DNA from 3 places in the Streptomyces sp. NPDC002845 genome. Region 3 is predicted to be linked to each of the others. Evidence: riboswitches for the same ligand, from Rfam matches in the RefSeq annotation. Region 3 holds a riboswitch; each other region holds the start of a gene.
The links. A riboswitch is a leader RNA that binds a small molecule or an ion and turns the genes downstream of it on or off. The one in region 3 is predicted to bind cyclic di-AMP.

Region 1: it holds a riboswitch for cyclic di-AMP, as region 3 does, so the genes downstream of both, ACWD3C_RS14615 (M23 family metallopeptidase) here and ACWD3C_RS41025 (transglycosylase family protein) in region 3, are expected to answer to the same signal.
Region 2: it holds a riboswitch for cyclic di-AMP, as region 3 does, so the genes downstream of both, ACWD3C_RS04915 (C40 family peptidase) here and ACWD3C_RS41025 (transglycosylase family protein) in region 3, are expected to answer to the same signal.

What each region holds. Positions count from the first base shown of each region.
Region 1 covers NZ_JBSFUU010000017.1:20,392-26,066, reverse strand. Annotated here, with positions in the region: gene ACWD3C_RS14625 (dihydrofolate reductase family protein) at 1-652, shown strand, start outside; tRNA gene ACWD3C_RS14620 (tRNA-Met) at 760-833, shown strand; cyclic di-AMP (ydaO/yuaA leader) riboswitch at 1,146-1,303, shown strand; gene ACWD3C_RS14615 (M23 family metallopeptidase) at 1,315-2,361, shown strand; gene ACWD3C_RS14610 (aldo/keto reductase) at 2,479-3,423, shown strand; gene ACWD3C_RS14605 (PrsW family intramembrane metalloprotease) at 3,430-4,830, opposite strand; gene trmB (tRNA (guanosine(46)-N7)-methyltransferase TrmB) at 5,020-5,675, opposite strand, start outside.
Region 2 covers NZ_JBSFUU010000005.1:62,788-68,462, forward strand. Annotated here, with positions in the region: gene ACWD3C_RS04890 (8-amino-7-oxononanoate synthase) at 1-491, shown strand, start outside; gene ACWD3C_RS04895 (DUF397 domain-containing protein) at 572-796, opposite strand; gene ACWD3C_RS04900 (helix-turn-helix domain-containing protein) at 806-1,666, opposite strand; gene ACWD3C_RS04905 (ATP-binding protein) at 1,914-2,372, shown strand; gene ACWD3C_RS04910 (DUF6328 family protein) at 2,386-2,958, opposite strand; gene ACWD3C_RS04915 (C40 family peptidase) at 3,111-3,584, opposite strand; cyclic di-AMP (ydaO/yuaA leader) riboswitch at 3,588-3,752, opposite strand; gene ACWD3C_RS04920 (hypothetical protein) at 4,121-4,429, opposite strand; gene ACWD3C_RS04925 (ATP-dependent Clp protease proteolytic subunit) at 4,436-5,071, opposite strand; gene ACWD3C_RS04930 (hypothetical protein) at 5,263-5,568, opposite strand.
Region 3 covers NZ_JBSFUU010000093.1:16,956-22,630, reverse strand. Annotated here, with positions in the region: gene ACWD3C_RS41035 (cytochrome P450 family protein) at 1-558, shown strand, start outside; gene ACWD3C_RS41030 (transglycosylase family protein) at 708-1,772, shown strand; cyclic di-AMP (ydaO/yuaA leader) riboswitch at 1,949-2,124, shown strand; gene ACWD3C_RS41025 (transglycosylase family protein) at 2,130-2,846, shown strand; gene eno (phosphopyruvate hydratase) at 3,300-4,589, shown strand; gene ACWD3C_RS41015 (FtsB family cell division protein) at 4,797-5,285, shown strand; gene ACWD3C_RS41010 (DUF501 domain-containing protein) at 5,334-5,675, shown strand, end outside.

The DNA.
Region 1 (5,675 bases), on a different contig from region 3:
GCAGGGGCTCGCCGACGAGCTGCAGCTCGCCGTCGCCCCGGTGTTCGTGGGGGAGGCGGACGCGCCCCGCATGTTCGGGACGGGGCCGTACCCCGGCGGCCCGACCGGCCGGATGCGGCTCCTGGAGACCCGGCCCGTCGGTGACGTCGTCCTCATGCGGTACGTCCCCACGGTCCCGGGGGCCAGAAGCGAGCCCTCCGCCGCCGACCGGCACTGGCTGAAGCTGGCCTGCGAGCTGGCGGCGCAGTGCCCGCCCTCGCGGACGGCCTTCAGTGTGGGCGCGGTGATCGTCGCGGCCGACGGCACGGAGCTGGCCCGCGGTCACTCCCGCGAGGGCACCGACCCGGTCGTCCACGCTGAGGAGGCCGCCCTCGCCAAGCTCGACCCCGCCGACCCGAGCCTCGCCTCCGCCACCGTCTACAGCAGCCTGGAGCCCTGCGCCCGCCGCGCCTCCCGCCCCGCCTCCCCCTGCGCCCGACTGATCCTCGACGCGGGCGTACGGCGCGTCGTCACCGCCTGGCGCGAGCCCGACACCTTCGTCACCGCCGCCGACGGCAGCGGACTCCTCGCGGACGCCGGGGTCGACGTGCTCGTCCTGCCCGAGTACGAGCAGCGGGCGAAGGAGCCGAACCGCCACCTGTTGCCCGGGTGACAGGTCACCGATTCCTGCGTGACAGGTCGCCGATCCCCGGGTGACAGGTCACCGCCGTAAACCCTGGTGCTGGGCGGTCCGCGGATGGCGTACACTTGAGACATCGCCGCGGGGTGGAGCAGCTCGGTAGCTCGCTGGGCTCATAACCCAGAGGTCGCAGGTTCAAATCCTGTCCCCGCTACTGATGGCCGAGGGCCGGAACTCATTCGAGTTCCGGCCCTCGGCTTTGCGTGGGCGTGGGCGGCTTTCTGCGCGGCTGATCGTTGTCACAAAGCGTGCCCGACCGACCCCCCTCCGCATAACAACTGACACAACGTCAGATGAGCCGAGGTTTATGAGCCGAGGTCAACTCGCCCGATTTAGGCCCCTCATGGCCCGTAAGTCCAGCGCAAAAGACTGATCGATCATCCGGAACAGCTTGGAATACGGCCCCGGGGTCTATTAACGTTCGATAACGCAGCGCGGTTGTCCCAGCCGTCACAAGAGGCGGCTCCGTGCGCACGCGCCGAATCCCGTAAGGGAACCGGGGAACCACCACCTTGGGGTGAATCGGGCGGAAGCCGCCGTGGAAGTACGGCAGGTTTACGCGCGTAGGAGACCTTCCTGCTCCGAACCCGTCAGCTAACCCGGTAGGCGAGAAGGAAGGAAAGGAGTACGCCTACGTGGCGTCCAACCGGCCTGCCCCAGAAGCTCCGTCCGTGCCGAGCCAGCACAGCGGCGACACCTTCGCCTACGGCGGCTACGACAGCAAGGACGAGGGTCCCTGGCAGGAGTGGAATCCCACCGAGGAGTCCATTCGTCCCGTTCGCGGCCGGCACCGCGTAAGCAAGCAGCGCGGGGGAGGACTCGCCCGCAGCTCCACGGTTCTGGGCGTCGGCGTCATAGCCGCGGTCGGCGCGGGCGGCATGGCCACCGCGCAGACCGGCAAGCCGCCGGTGTCCATCTCGCTGCCCGACCTGCCGAGCGTGGGCTCGGTGTTCGAGGAATCGGACGAGGAGGAGGAAGAGCCGCAGGCTTCCGAGGCTCCGCTCACCAGCGCCGGCCTGACCACGGCCGACACCGATTCCGGTACGACCAACGCCGGTGAGGCACTGCGCGCCCGCATCATCCAGCAGGCCGAGTCCCAGCAGGACCAGGTCGACACCGCCGCCGCCAAGGCCGCCGAGGCCAAGGCCGCGGAGAAGGCCGCCGAACTCGCCGCCAAGGAGAAGAAGGAGGCCGAGGCCAAGGCCGCCGAGGAGAAGAGGCAGGCGGAGGAGGAGGCCCGGCAGAAGGCCGAGGAGGAGCGTCTCGCCGAGCTCGCCAGGCAGTACACGCTGCCGACCTCCTCGTACACCATCACCTCCTACTTCGGCCAGGCCGGCGCCCTGTGGTCCTCCGGCTACCACACCGGCCTCGACTTCGCCGCCCCCACGGGCACGCTGATCAAGGCCGTGCACAGCGGCACGATCACGTCGGCCGGCTGGGACGGGTCGTACGGCTACAAGACGGTGCTCACCCTGGAGGACGGCACGGAGATCTGGTACGCCCACCAGTCCTCCATCAACGTCAGCGTCGGCCAGCAGGTCGCCACGGGCGACATCATCGGCCGCGTCGGCGCCACCGGCAACGTCACCGGCGCTCACCTCCACCTGGAGGTCCACACCGCCGGCAGCAGCTCCGGGATCGACCCGATGGCGTGGCTGCAGAGCAAGGGGCTGAACCCGTAAGGCGTGAGTCGTGAGTCCAGGCTCCCGGTTTTACGGGATCTTGGGGAACCCGAGGCTGTTGGGGCCGGTCGTGCGGAATGCGCTTGCCCGGCCCGGCAGTTGACGTAGAGCATGACCATGACTTCTCTGCGCAAGCTGGGCTCGTCCGACCTTGAGGTCTTCCCGCTCTCCCTCGGCGGCAACGTCTTCGGCTGGACCGCCGACGAGGCACAGTCCTTCGCCGTGCTGGACGCGTACGCGGCGGTGGGCGGCAACTTCGTCGACTCGGCCGACTATTACTCGGCGTGGGCCGAGGGCAACTCGGGCGGGGAGTCCGAGACGGTCATCGGCAAGTGGGTGCGGGCCCGCGGCAATCGCGATGACGTCGTGATCGCCACCAAGGTCAGCCAGCACCCCGAGTACCAGGGACTGTCCGCCGCCAACATCAAGGCCGCCGCCGACGCCTCCCTGCGCCGCCTCGGCACCGATTACATCGACCTGTACTACACCCACTTCGACAAGCCCGAGGTGCCGGTCGAGGAGATCATCACCGCCCTCGACGAACTGGTGAAGGCCGGCAAGGTCCGCGCGATCGCCGCCTCCAACATCACCCCGGAGCGCCTGACGGCCTCCCTGGAGTTCTCCGACCGCGAGGGTCTGGCACGCTACGTGGCCCTGCAGCCCCACTACAACCTGGTCTCGCGCACCACGTACGAGGGTGCCCTGCAGGACGTGGTCGCCGCCTCCGGCCTGTCCGCCGTCCCGTACTTCGCCCTGGCCAGCGGCTTCCTCACGGGCAAGTACCGGCCGGGTACGACGGTCGAGAGCCCGCGTGCGGTGGGCGCGGGCGCCCACCTGGAGACCGACCGGGGCGTACGCGTCCTGGCCGCCCTGGACGACATCGCCGGGGACCGCGGTGTCGAGCCCGCCACCGTCGCCCTCGCCTGGATCGCCGGCCGGCCGACGGTCGCCGCCCCCATCGCCTCGGCGCGCACGGTGGAGCAGCTTCCGGCGCTGCTGGCGGTGGCGGACGTGACCCTGACGGAGGAGGAGGCCGGGAGGCTGACGGAGGCTTCGGCGTAGGTTCCGTCAGGACCTGTACGGGTTGTGTGGGTTGTACGCCGTGTACGCGGGATAGGGCGCCGTCGGCGCGTACCCCTGCCCGTATCCGTATCCGTATCCGTTTTCCTGTCCGTGTCCCTGCCCGTGTCCGGGCCACTGCACCGGTGGCGGTATCGGCACAGGTACCGGCGTCGGTGCCGTGCACCGGGCCGCGTGTGCCAGGGCGGGGCGGGCGAGCTCGCGGCGGCGCCACAGCTCGAAGAGCAACTCCCGTTCCCGTACGACGAAATCGACGCCCGCGCGGCCCTGGCGGCCCCGGTGCCGCAGGAAGGCCAGGGAGGTCGCGTACGCCTCGTAGTCCGCGACCGAGCGGGCCGCGGCGCGGCCGAAGTGGTGCCGGGCGTACTCCCGGGCGAGGCGCCGGGCCCGCATGGAGCCGAGGACGTACGGCTCGGGCGGGGTGAGCCAGCCGGCGGCGGCGTACGCGGGCAACTCCTCGCGTACGGTGCGCAGTTCCCGTTGCCGGGTCCAGATGACCAGCCAGGTCAGCAGCCCGAAGGCGGGGACCATGAAGACGGCGTAGACGGCCAGGAAGCCGAACTCCCCGACGGTCGAGGACCCGTTCCAGAGGGCGTGCATGCCCATGGCGAGAAGCAGGCCGGAGAGGGGGAGCAGGGCGCGCCGTAGGTGATGGCGGTCCGCGGAGAGGGCGGCGATCCCGAAGCCGATGCCGGTGAGCACGGTGAACAGCGGGTGCGCGAACGGCGACATGATCACGCGGACGAAGAAGGTGGCGGCAGTGACGGACGCGAACCCGCTGTCGCCGCTGAGCTGGTCGGTGCCGAAGGCAGTGCCGAGGTAGAGGATGTTCTCGGTGAAGGCGAAGCCGGTGGCGGTGACACCGGCTATGACGACCCCGTCGACGATCCCGGTGAAGTCCCGTCTGCGGAAGAGGAAGATCAATAAGATCGCCGCGGCCTTGGCGGTCTCCTCGACGACGGGGGCGATGACCGTGGCCCCGAGGGTGTCGGCGCCGGACGGGTCGGCGGTGGCCGTCGCTATCCATCTGGTCGCGAAGCTGTTGGCGACGATGGCTATGAGCGCCGCCGCGCAGGCGCCCCAGGCGAAGGAGAAGAGCAGGTTCCGCCAGGGCCCGGGCTCCACCCGGTCCAGCCAGCGGAACGCGGCTATCAGCAGGGGTACGGGCAGTACGGCGAGCCCGAGCCCGACCAGGAACCCTTCCGTGCCGGTCTGTTCGCGTACGAGGGCGAGGATGACCAGCCCGGAGAGCGCGAGCAGGGTGATCAGGGCTCCGTACCGCAGCCACTTCTTCTGCCACCAGTGCGCGGGCCGCCGCACACCGCCGACAGAAGCGGCTTGACCGCCGGGGCCGCTGGGGTGCGTCGGGTAGGGAGGAAAGGTGGCCACGGCATCGACCCTAACGAGGGATGGGCGCTGCCCGCGACGGTGCCGCGTAGGCCCGGCCTGGCCGGAGCCGGGGGATGCCTCGCGGGGCGGGGGCGGGGAGTTGTCGGGCGTTGTGCGGTGCTGTCTCTGCTGACTGTGCTGCTTCTGTGCTTCTGTGCTGACTGTGGCTTCTGTGGTGCCTGTGGGGTGCTAGTCCTGGTTCTGTGCGCGGTTCTGTACCTGGCTCTGTCCGTCGTGCTGTACGCACCGGAAGAGCAGGTCGTTCACCACATGACCCTTGTCCAGTCCCTGTCCCTCGAAACGGGTCAGCGGCCGGAACGCCGGACGTGGCGCGAACCCGCCCTCCGGCTGGGTGTTCTCGAATTCCGGATGCGCGGTCAGCACGTCGAGCATCTGCTCGGCGTACGGCTCCCAGTCGGTCGCACAGTGCACGATCGCCCCCGGCCGGAGCCGGGACGCGGCCAGCGTCAGGAATTCCGGTTGGATCAGCCGCCGCTTGTGGTGCCGCTTCTTGGGCCAGGGGTCGGGGAAGTAGACGCGCAGACCGTCGAGAGAGTCCGGTACGAGCATCTCGCGCAGCAGGATGATCGCGTCCCCGTTGGCCACCCGGATGTTGGACAGTCCGTTCCGCTCCGCGAGATTGAGCAGGTTGCCCTGGCCAGGGGTGTGCACGTCGACGGCGAGGATGTTCGTGTCCGGGGCCTCGGCGGCCATCTGCGCGGTCGCTTCGCCCATGCCGAAGCCGATTTCGAGGACGACGGGGTTGGCGTTCCCGAACAGCTCGGCGAGATCGAGGGTCCGCCGCCCGTCGATGTCCAGCCCCCACTTCGGCCACAGCCTCTGCA
Region 2 (5,675 bases), on a different contig from region 3:
GGCTCGCAGGTGCGCCGGACGTCGTCGTGACGGTCACGCTGTCCAAGTCGCTGGGCAGCCAGGGCGGCGCCGTGCTCGGCCCGGCCCGGGTGATCGACCACCTGGTCAACGCGGCCCGCACCTTCATCTTCGACACCGGTCTGGCCCCGGCCGCGACCGGTGCGGCCCTCGCCGCGCTGCGACTGCTGCGCCGGGAACCGGAGCGTGCCGCGCGGGCGCGCGAGGTGGCGACGGAACTGCACACACGGCTGACGGCGGCCGGGCTCGAAGCGGTACGGCCCGATGCCGCCGTCGTTTCCGTGCGTGCCCCGTCGCCGGAGCAGGCGGTGCGGTGGGCGGCCGACTGCCGCGCGGCGGGTCTCGCCGTCGGCTGCTTCCGCCCACCGTCCGTGCCGGATGGCATCTCACGGCTGAGGCTGACCGCCCGGGCGGATCTCACCGCCGGGCAGCTCGACCGGGCCGTGCGGGTGATCTGCGAGACGCGACCATGAGTCGGCGTGACACGGCCGTGCGTCGCGATCGGTGGAAGTGACCACCGGTGACCGAACGGGTCCGGTGATCGCGGACAGGGTCAGTGAAGCGTGGCGATGAACTCCTCCCACACCTCGGGGGCGAACAGCAGGGCGGACCCCGCCGTGTTCTTCGAGTCGCGTACGGCCACCAGTCCGGCCCAGGGGCCGGGGCCCGGGCGGGCCGTCTCGACGCAGTTGTTCATTCCGGTACTGCGGCTGCTGCGCCGCCATTGCACACCGCGTAGCGCGGTACTGGAAGGTACGGACCGAGGCAGTGCAGACATGGTGCCTCCTTACACGCCGCCAGCTGACCCGGCGATGTAATCCAACGATTCCTTGGGCGAAAGGGCGTGGAACTGAAGGGCGTTGAAGGCCTCAAGGTAGGCCTGGAGGTCTTCTTTCCGCTCCAGATAGAGGCTACTCGTCAAATGGTCGAGAACAACCACATCCAGATCGGATGTGCTCGAAAATGAGAAGATTACGAAAGGGCCGGTGATGCCGATGTGCGCCCCAGCAGTGAACGGCAGTACCTGCAGTCGCACTTGAGGCAGAGTCGCCGCCTCCCTCAGCCGCCTCAGCTGTCGCTCCATGACCTCCGGTCCGCCGACCTCCCGCCGCAGAACCGCCTCGTCCAGGACAGCGTTCAGCCTTATCGGCGGCTCCGCCCGCAGCACGTCCTGCCGGGCGAGCCGTACCTCCACGAGCGCGTCCAGCTTGTCGTCCTCCAGCCCCTCCACCGCGGCCCGGGTGACCGCGCGGGCGTACTCCGGTGTCTGCAACAGCCCCGGCACCACGGAGGTCTCCAGCGTGCGCATCCCGCTGGCCTGCGACTCCAGGCTGATGAAGTCGCGGTACGTCGGCGGCAGGACCCCGCGATAGGCGTGCCACCAGTTGTGCCGTCCGCCGCCGTCCTCGCCTCCCGCCAGCACCAGCAGAAACTCGCGCAGTTCGGCGTCCCGCACCTCGTACGCGTCCAGCAGCAGCCGTACGTCCTCCGGCTTCACCCCGCTGGCGCCGGTCTCGATCCGGCTCACTTTGGACTGGTGCCAGCCGACGAGGCGCGCGGCCTCGCTACTGGTGAGGCCGACACGGGTGCGCAGGACACGCAACTCGGCACCGAGCTTGCGACGGCGCACCGCGGGACCGTACCGCATGGTCTGCTCCTTTCGCCCGGCGCGCGGTGTCAGGGCGACGGTAGAGGATGGACCGAGGGGGCTCCCAAATACGGTCGGTCGTCGGAGAGTTCACCGCTTCGAGCGACAGATATATGCATGTCTTGGCGGATCGGCACCATGACGGCCCTGGTGATGGCAATCTGGCGCAAGCACCAGTCCGGGACCGTCTCGAACCATCCGCTCCGTGTCGGACACCGGTCCCGTGTGGGAAAGGGACGACGTCGCCATGGCAGACCACCAGGAAGCATCCGTCACTCTGCCGAGCGATCCAGCCTCGGTCTCCGCGGCCCGCAAATACGTCGCGAACGTGCTGGCCGAATGGGGCCTGCCGGGCGACACCGAAATCGCGGACACCGTACGCCTGATCGTGTCCGAACTCGCCACCAACGCCGTCCAGCACACGCTCGGGCAGTCGCCCACGTTCACCGTGGACGTCGCGCTCGACCGTGACGAGCAGCTGCGCATCGGCGTCACCGACAGCCATCCGCGCTTCCCGAAACGTTTGCCTGCCGCCGTCCAGCAGGACAACGGCCGCGGCATGGTCATCATCCGCTGGCTCGCCGCCGAGTGCGGCGGCAGACTCAGCGTCAGACCCACCCGCGAGGGCGGTAAAACGGTCGCGATCGAACTGCCGTGGACGGCACGTGTGCGGCCGGTGACGACGGGTGGGCAGCAGGAGCCCTGAGCGGGTCCGGGGCTCATCTCTGTCGCGGCCTTCGCGGCGGTGCCTCCGGCGGAGCCGTCGGCGGGGTGGTGTCACCGCGGAGGCGGGTGCGCCGCACCAGCCGGGGCAGGACGCCCCACAGTGCCACGCAGGCGAGGAACGTGCCCCCTCCGGCGGCGATGCCGGCACCCCGGTTCAGCGTCACGTCCACGACGAGCAGGACCGACCCGGCGAACGTCAGCGTCAGCACGGCCAGGCCGAAGGTGGCCAGCCGGGAGGAGACCTGGACGATGACGGGTTTGGCGTTCTGCTGGAACAGGGAACGGTGCAGCGCGGCCGGGGCGGTGAAGAGCGCGGCCGAGAGGACCGCCAGCAGCAGCGTGGTGACGTAGGTGGCGCGCTGGACCGAGTCGAGGTCCGGGAAGCGCGGGGTGAACGCCAGGGTCAGCAGGAACGCGAAGAGGATCTGCACGCCGGTCTGGGTGACGCGCAGCTCCTGGAGCAGCTCGACGAAGTTGCGGTCGGCGCGTTCGAGCGGGGTCTCATGGCGTGCCGGCGGAGCCTCGCCGCGTGCCGCTGACGCCGGGGACGTGCGTTGGTCGGCCATGGATACACGGGTAACCACTCCGGTCGGCGTTACGCCTGGTGAGGGCGGCGATGCCGGGGCACGCGGCGGTTCGGCGGCGGTTCGTGACGCACCCGGGAGGGGCGCGTCCCGCGAGGGCGGCGGCGATCAGGGCCGCCGCCCCCGCGAGCAGGTCACGCGACCCGGCCGTACCAGACGCTCCTCGTCCAGATCTTCTGGAGCCTCACCACATCCCCGGTCTTCGGGGAGTGCCAGATCTTGCCCTTCCCGGCGTAGATGCCGACGTGGTAGACGTTCGATCCCGAGTGGAAGAACACCAGGTCTCCGAGCTTGCGGCTCTTGGCGGAGACGTGCTTCGTCTTGTTGTACTGCTGCGCCGCGGTACGGGGCAGCGACTTGCCCGCCTTCTTGTACGAGTAGAGGGTCAGCCCGGAGCAGTCGAACCGCTTGGGGCCCTCGGCGCCGTACTTGTACGGGGATCCCTTCTTGGAGGCCGCGACCTTGAGTGCCTTTGTCGCAGCGGTTGCCGCATCGGCGTCGGAGGCGACGCCCGGAACCGCGATGCTGCCGCCGACGGCGGCCAGGGTGAGGGCCGAGGCCGTGCCGGCCCGGGTCAACAGCGACGGGACACGATTGAGCGCAGTCATGCGCAACCCTTCGTCAGCCGCCTGTGAAGGATGACCTGTCGGATTCGGGCTGGCGAAGTTGCCCGGCCGCGTGCTGCGGCTTCACCCCAAGGACCGCCCGGATATCTCCGGCGGCCCGCCTTGCTGGGTCCTCCACTCCTGCCGATCCACCTCTGTCGACCGGTCATCCGGGCGGCGGCAGGACTCGGCGTCCGCCCGGATCGCCCCGCCGCTGCGGCGGGGGCTTGTCGTCGGAAGGGATCTTGGCGCACGGATGTCGGAAATGCCGAGCGGAATCAGGGATTTGTGGTGTTACTCACCACTCACCCGTTCGGGTGGACACCCCTTCCCATGGGCGGGTGTCCAGGAGATCGACGGCGTTCGTACCAGCAACGGAGTGTCCGATTCCGCCCTGGACATACGCGCGTTGCGCAACTTCTGCGGGCTTTTGAAAGGATGAACGTCTGGGTCATCGGAGTGACGCCACGTGGTCCGTGGGAAGCCCGGGCCGGACGCCTCCTCGCTCCGGCGTGCGACCCGGGATCGGTCGGCTCGCGTCAACCCGCCGTGCCGGGCGGCAGCGTGACCCGGGCCGCGCGCCGTTCGCCGTCGAGGACCCGCAGGGCCTGCGTGAGGGTGGGGGCGTGCACTTCATGCTCCCCGCGCTGATGCATCAGGGCGAGTGCGTCCCGCAGGGCCGTCGCCTTGCTCACCAGGGCCTGGGCGGCGCGCAGTCCGCGATAGGTGTCGCCCGCGCGGGACGGGTTGATCCGGCCGAGCAGGTCGACCACGTCGAGGTAACGGTCGATCAACTCCGCCTCGGCGCGTGTCAGCGCGGGCAGCGGGGGCAGTTCGGGTGGCAGCATCGGCGCTCACCTCGCGCCGGGCAGGGCGTGGGAGGCCTTGCGACTCCGGATGATCTGGTCCACCAGGCCGTATTCCAGCGCCGCCTGCGCGTCCAGGATCTTGTCCCGCTCGATGTCGGCGTGCACCCGCTCCAGGGTCTGACCCGTGTGCCGTACGAGCATCTCCTCCAGCATCCGGCGGTTGCGCGTCAACTCCTCGGCCTGGATCGCCAGATCGCTCGCCTGGCCCTCGACCGGTTCGAGCAGTGACGGCTGATGGATCACCAAGCGGGCGTCAGGCAGCGCGAACCGCTTGCCCGGGGTGCCCGCGGCCAGCAGCACCGCGGCGCCCGACCCGGCCTGGCCCAGGCAGATGGTCTCCACGTCGCATCCGACGAACTGCATCGTGTCGTAGATCGCCGTCATCGCGCTGAACGAGCCGCCGGGGGAGTTGATGTACAGCGAGATGTCCTGGTCGGGCGACTGGTACTCGAGGTGCATGAACTGCGCCATCACGTCGTTCGCCGACGTGTCGTCGATCTGCGTCCCGAGGAACACGATCCGCTCCTCCAGGAGCTTCGAGTACGGATCCAGCGTCCGCTGCCCCGCGCTCGTGCGCTCGGTGAACTCGGGCAGGACATAGCGGGCGGACGGACGGTCCATGGCTCACGCCTCCTCATGAATCCTCTGATCGACTTCTGTCAAAAATGTACAGGACGTACGCAGCTTGGGGGTGATGCTCGGCTGACAGCGAAAATCCCCGCGGAGCACAGGGCTCCGTGGGGATCGGATGGGGCATGGAGGGGGTCAGTTGAGAGGGGCGGGGGCCGGGTCCCGTAGAACGTGATCGGCGGCTAACCGCGCGACGCGGCGAGTTCGTTGAGGGCGTTCAAGACGTCCAGGGGAGTGATTCTGTACGACTCCGGGGCTTCCGTCGCGTCGACGGTGAAGGTGAATCTGGCGCCGGCCTCCAGGTCGGGGATGTTGATGTGACCGGTGAACTCGGTGCCGGTCGTGAACTCCACCGTGGTCTTGGTGGTCTCAGTGGTCTCCTGGGCCCCGGTCTGGGCGGCACTCGCCGTGCCGCCGGCCGCGAGCACCGCACCCGCTGCCGCCGTACCCGAATGCCCCAGCAGCGAACGCCTGGACATGCTGGACATGTACCCCTCCTCGGTTGTCATGGCCGCCACCTGCGGGCGACTGCCCGGTCGTATGAACGAATCAGGCGCCCTGGGGCAGAACGGGATCTTCCGCTCTCCGAGGGTTG
Region 3 (5,675 bases):
ATGGCCTTTATCCTCCTGTTCGCCGGTTTTGAGACGACTGTGAACTTGATCGGTAATGGCTCTCATGCCCTGCTCACCCACCCCGAGCAACGCGCCTGCCTCCAGGCCTCCCTCGCCGCCGAGGAGACCGGGCTCCTGGAAACCGGCGTCGAGGAACTCCTGCGCTACGACGGCCCGGTCGAACTCGCCACGTGGCGCTTCGCCACGCGGCCGCTGAGCATCGGCGGGCAGGGCATCGCTCCCGGCGACCCCGTTCTCGTCGTCCTCGCTGCCGCCGACCGTGACCCGGCCCGTTTCGCCGACCCCGACACCCTCGACCTCGCCCGCCGCGACAACCAGCACCTCGGCTACGGCCACGGCATCCACTACTGCCTCGGCGCGCCCCTCGCCCGGCTGGAGGGGCAGACCGCGCTCGCCGCGCTCCTCACCCGGCTCCCCGATCTGCAACTGGCGGTGGATCCGGCCGATTTGAGATGGCGGGGAGGTCTCATCATGCGTGGACTACGCACGTTGCCTGTTGAGTTCACGCCCCGTGGCCAACCGCTCTCACCTGCGTAAAGGTGACACGCCTTCAATTCTGTGATCTTCACGTGATCTGCGCTGCATTAACTTGTGACAAGTGATCGGCTGCCGATACGTTCACCATCAGTGGGGCGGTGTGTCACACCCGCCGCGCTGGCCACTGCTGTCGCGTGAAAGGCAACCGCATGCTCTCCGGGAACGGTCGTCACCGTCGCCCCCGTCAGGCTCCGGCCCTCCTCGTAGCGGCGGGAGTCACCGGGTCCGCCATCGCGATCCCACTGCTCGGCGCCACCGGTGCGAGCGCGGCCAGCGGGGCGACCTGGGACCAGGTCGCGGAGTGCGAGAGCGGGGGAGCCTGGAGCGCCAACACCGGCAACGGGTACTACGGCGGACTCCAGTTGTCGCAGGAGAACTGGGAGAAGTACGGCGGCCGCGAGTACGCGGAGCGCGCCGACCAGGCCAGCCGTTCCCAGCAGATAGCCGTCGCCGAGAGAATCCTCGCCGACCAGGGCGTCGGCGTCTGGGCCTCCTGCGGCCTGCTCACCGGCCTCGGCAGGGACTCCGGCTCCGCCGACGTAGACACCGGGGTCGTGGGTGACGGCCAGTCCGGTTCATCTGACTCGTCCGACTCATCCGGTACTCCTGATTCATCCGGTATTTCTGGTTCGTCCGACGCTTCCGACCCGTCCGGTACCTCTGACTCATCCGGTACCTCCGACCCGTCCCCGGATGTCGCCGAAGGTTCCACCAAGGCCGACACCGGACTGGTCGACACCGGCGAGAGCACCTCACAGGACTCCGACAGCTCGGCCACAGGCGACACCGGGAGTGGCGCTTCCGGCAACTCCCAACAGGGCGCCGACTCTTCGACCGGCGGCGACGGCGAGGAGAGCGCCGAAACCGGCACCGAAACCGAAGTCGAAGCCGACACCGAAACCACCGGCACCGGCCGCCACCGCGGCGACAGTGCCGACGAGAGCGCCGACGAGGGCGCGACCGGCGGCCGTATCGACGACGGTCGTACCGGCACCCCCTCTGGCCGTCACGCCTCCCGCGAGGCGCCGGACGACGGCTCGTACGTCGTCCGTACCGGGGACACCCTGTGGGCGATCGCCGACTCCCTTGGCGTCGAAGGCGGATGGTCCGTGCTGTACGCAGACAACAGGGGGACGGTCGGTGCTGACCCGAACCACATCATGCCCGGTCAGACCCTGGAGCTCGGGGTCGAATCGGGCGAAAAGCAGCGGTAGTTCGCGTCATGCTTCGCACCGAATGCCCGTTTTGATCTCGGTGGGAGATGAATCACAGAAGCCCTGATCCTTTTTGAAATTCGGCGAATCGCGTGTTTACGGTCGTGACTGCTCGCCACAGCGGGCTCCTGCGGTCGTCACGCCGAATCCTGCCAACGGCCGCACGGGAACAGTCGTCGCGTCAAGCGCCGTAGGCAGGAGCGGGGGACCCAAGGTAAGTGCCGGGCCCGGCAGTTGATGCCGGAACCGGCTCGGGGTGAAGCCGTGCGGAAGCGAAAGCGATCCGCGCGGCCGGGCAACTCAACCGGCCCGAACCCGACAGCTCACCTCGTAGGCGTCGGTGAGGGGATCGCAAACATGCTGCACTCTTGCAAGGGCAAGCACCGTCGTCCGTCCAAGGCCAGCCGCCTCGTCGCGCTCGCCGGTGTCACCGGCGCCGCCATCGCCGCCCCGCTGATGGCCGCCGGCAGCGCCTCCGCCGCCACCGCCTCCGAGTGGGACGCGGTCGCGCAGTGCGAGTCCGGCGGCAACTGGTCCATCAACACCGGCAACGGGTACTACGGCGGCCTGCAGTTCTCGGCCTCGACCTGGGCCGGGTACGGCGGCACCCAGTACGCCGCCACCGCGGACCAGGCCACCAAGGCCCAGCAGATAGAGATCGCCGAGAAGGTCCTCGCGGGCCAGGGCAAGGGCGCCTGGCCGACCTGCGGCACGGGTCTGTCCAGCGCCGCGTACGACGGCGGCGCGAGCACCGGCACCGAAAGCTCCGCCAACAACTCCGGTTCCAGCTCCTCCGGTTCCAGCTCTTCGGGTTCCAGCTCCTCCGAGCAGGGCACCCAGGAGCAGGAGACCCGCGCCTCGCGTTCCTCCGAGCGGGCCACCGTCGAGACTCCGACCGGCAAGACGGTCAAGAAGGGCGACGGCGAGTACGAGGTCGTCTCCGGCGACACCCTCAGCGGCATCGCCGCCGAGAACGACGTCGAGGGTGGCTGGCAGAAGCTCTTCCAGCTGAACAAGGACATCATCGACGACGCCGACTTCATCTACCCGGGCCAGCAGCTGCACCTCGGCTGAAGCCGAAGCTGAAGCTGGGGCTGAAGCCGAACCAAGGCTGAGGCCGAGGCCGGCGGCCACTCCGGTTCGACAGGAGACTCATACGACTCTCAGTTGAACCAAAGGATCCTCACATCCGTGGTCCTCATACTGGAGGCCTCGTGAGGGTCACCCCCGTCCCCACGGGCTCCCCGCCCCGGTGCGTACTCCCCCGTACGCACCGGGGCGGGGCTTTTTCATCGCCACCTTCTTCGCCGCCCTTCGTCACCTTCATCCGGCACCTTCATCGCGACCTTCTCCGTCTCCCCACTTTTCTTCGCCACCCCTCTTTGTTCCGTTCGGGAACAATAGGTGCCGTCAGTCCTTGTCCACGGGACGGTCGGTCGGCTGGCCTATGTCCCGGAGGCGGTTAGGCTCTAGTCGCAAGGCCTTGCGCCCCGCACTCTCAGCGTCACATCCAAGAAGGAGATGCTCGTGCCGTCCATCGACGTCGTCGTAGCCCGGGAAATCCTGGACTCCCGAGGCAACCCCACGGTCGAGGTCGAGGTCGGCCTCGACGACGGCAGCACGGGTCGTGCCGCCGTTCCGTCCGGCGCTTCCACCGGCGCCTTCGAGGCCATCGAGCTCCGCGACGGTGACTCCAACCGCTACCTCGGCAAGGGCGTCGAGAAGGCCGTCCTCGCCGTCATCGAGCAGATCGGCCCGGAGCTGGTCGGCTACGACGCCACCGAGCAGCGCCTGATCGACCAGGCGATGTTCGACCTGGACGCCACCGACAACAAGGGCTCCCTCGGCGCCAACGCCATCCTCGGCGTCTCGCTCGCCGTCGCCCACGCCGCCTCCGAGGCCAGCGACCTCCCCCTCTTCCGCTACCTGGGCGGCCCGAACGCGCACCTGCTGCCGGTGCCGATGATGAACATCCTGAACGGCGGCTCGCACGCCGACTCCAACGTGGACATCCAGGAGTTCATGATCGCCCCGATCGGCGCGGAGTCTTTCTCCGAGGCCCTACGCTGGGGCGCCGAGGTCTACCACACCCTGAAGAAGGTCCTGAAGAGCAAGGGCCTGGCCACCGGCCTCGGCGACGAGGGCGGCTTCGCCCCGAACCTCGGCTCCAACCGCGAGGCCCTCGACCTCATCCTTGAGGCCGTCAAGGAGGCCGGCTACACCCCCGGCGAGCAGATCGCCCTCGCGCTCGACGTCGCCGCGTCCGAGTTCTACAAGGACGGCTCCTACGTCTTCGAGGGCAAGAACCGCACGGCCGCCGAGATGACGGAGTACTACGCGGAGCTGGTGGAGGCCTACCCGCTCGTCTCCATCGAGGACCCGCTGTTCGAGGACGACTGGGACGGCTGGAAGATCATCACCGAGAAGCTCGGCGACAAGGTCCAGCTCGTCGGCGACGACCTGTTCGTCACCAACCCGGAGCGCCTGGCCCGCGGCATCGAGGAGAAGTCCGCGAACGCCCTGCTGGTCAAGGTCAACCAGATCGGCTCGCTGACCGAGACCCTGGACGCCGTCGAGCTCGCCCAGCGCAACGGCTTCAAGTGCATGATGTCCCACCGCTCCGGCGAGACCGAGGACGTCACCATCGCCGACCTCGCAGTCGCCACCAACTGCGGCCAGATCAAGACGGGCGCCCCGGCCCGCTCCGAGCGCGTCGCCAAGTACAACCAGCTGCTGCGTATCGAGGAGATCCTCGACGACGCGGCGGTGTACGCGGGCCGCTCGGCCTTCCCGCGGTTTCGCTCTGCGAACCGTTAAGCACAGCGCTCTGCGAACCGTTAAGCACAGCAAGGGCTGACGGCAGCGGCGACAGCGGTCGCAACAGCGGCAGGAACAGCAGTAGGAAGCGTCGTACGTACGTCCCCGTACTCGGTCCCGTACCGTGTCCGGGGACGTACGCGCGTATGACGGGGCGTGTGACGGCTGCGACGGGTGTGAACGGGTGAAGGGGAGGCGGAGGGCCAGATGGCAGTGAAGGACCGGGACCGTTTCTCCACCGCGACCAGGCTGCGGCTGCTCGGCGAGCAGACGGCCGCCCGTGTCTACCGTTCCCAGACCAAGCGCCAGGCCCGCCGCTCCCGTCTGACCGGCCGGGCGGCGCTGCTCGTCCTGGTCCTCTGCACGCTGATCGTGGCTCTGGCGTACCCCATGAGGCAGTACGTCTCCCAGCGCGCCGACATCGCCGAGCTGGAGCGGCAGCGCGAGGAGGCCCGTGAGCGCGTCGAACGGCTGCGCGACCTCAAGGCGCGGTGGCAGGACGACGCGTACGCCGAGCAGCAGATCCGGCAACGGCTGCACTACGTGATGCCCGGCGAGACCGGCTACATCGTGATCGACCCGGACACGGCCAAGCAGTCGCGTGCGACGCAGGGGGCGGCCGACCGTCCCTGGTACGCCAATGTCTGGGACGGGGTCGACAAGGCCGACGCCGCCGCCGTCGCCTCCGACCGGTGAACGACTGGTGAACGACTTCAGAGACTTCAGGGAGACTCGAGTACAGGTATGGAATCCCCGCCCCCTTCCACCCCGCGCACCGAGCCGACCGACGCGGACGTCGAGGCCTTCCAGCAGCAGCTCGGGCGGCCGCCGCGTGGGCTCCGCGCGATTGCCCACCGGTGCCCGTGCGGGCAGCCGGACGTCGTCGAGACCGCCCCGCGGCTGCCGGACGGGACGCCCTTCCCGACCACGTACTACCTCACGTGTCCGCGGGCCGCTTCCGCGATCGGGACGCTGGAGGCGAACGGGGTGATGAAGGAGATGACGGAGCGGCTGTCGTCCGACCCCGAGCTGGCCGAGGCCTACCGGGCGGCCCACGAGGACTACATCGCCCGTCGGGACGCCATC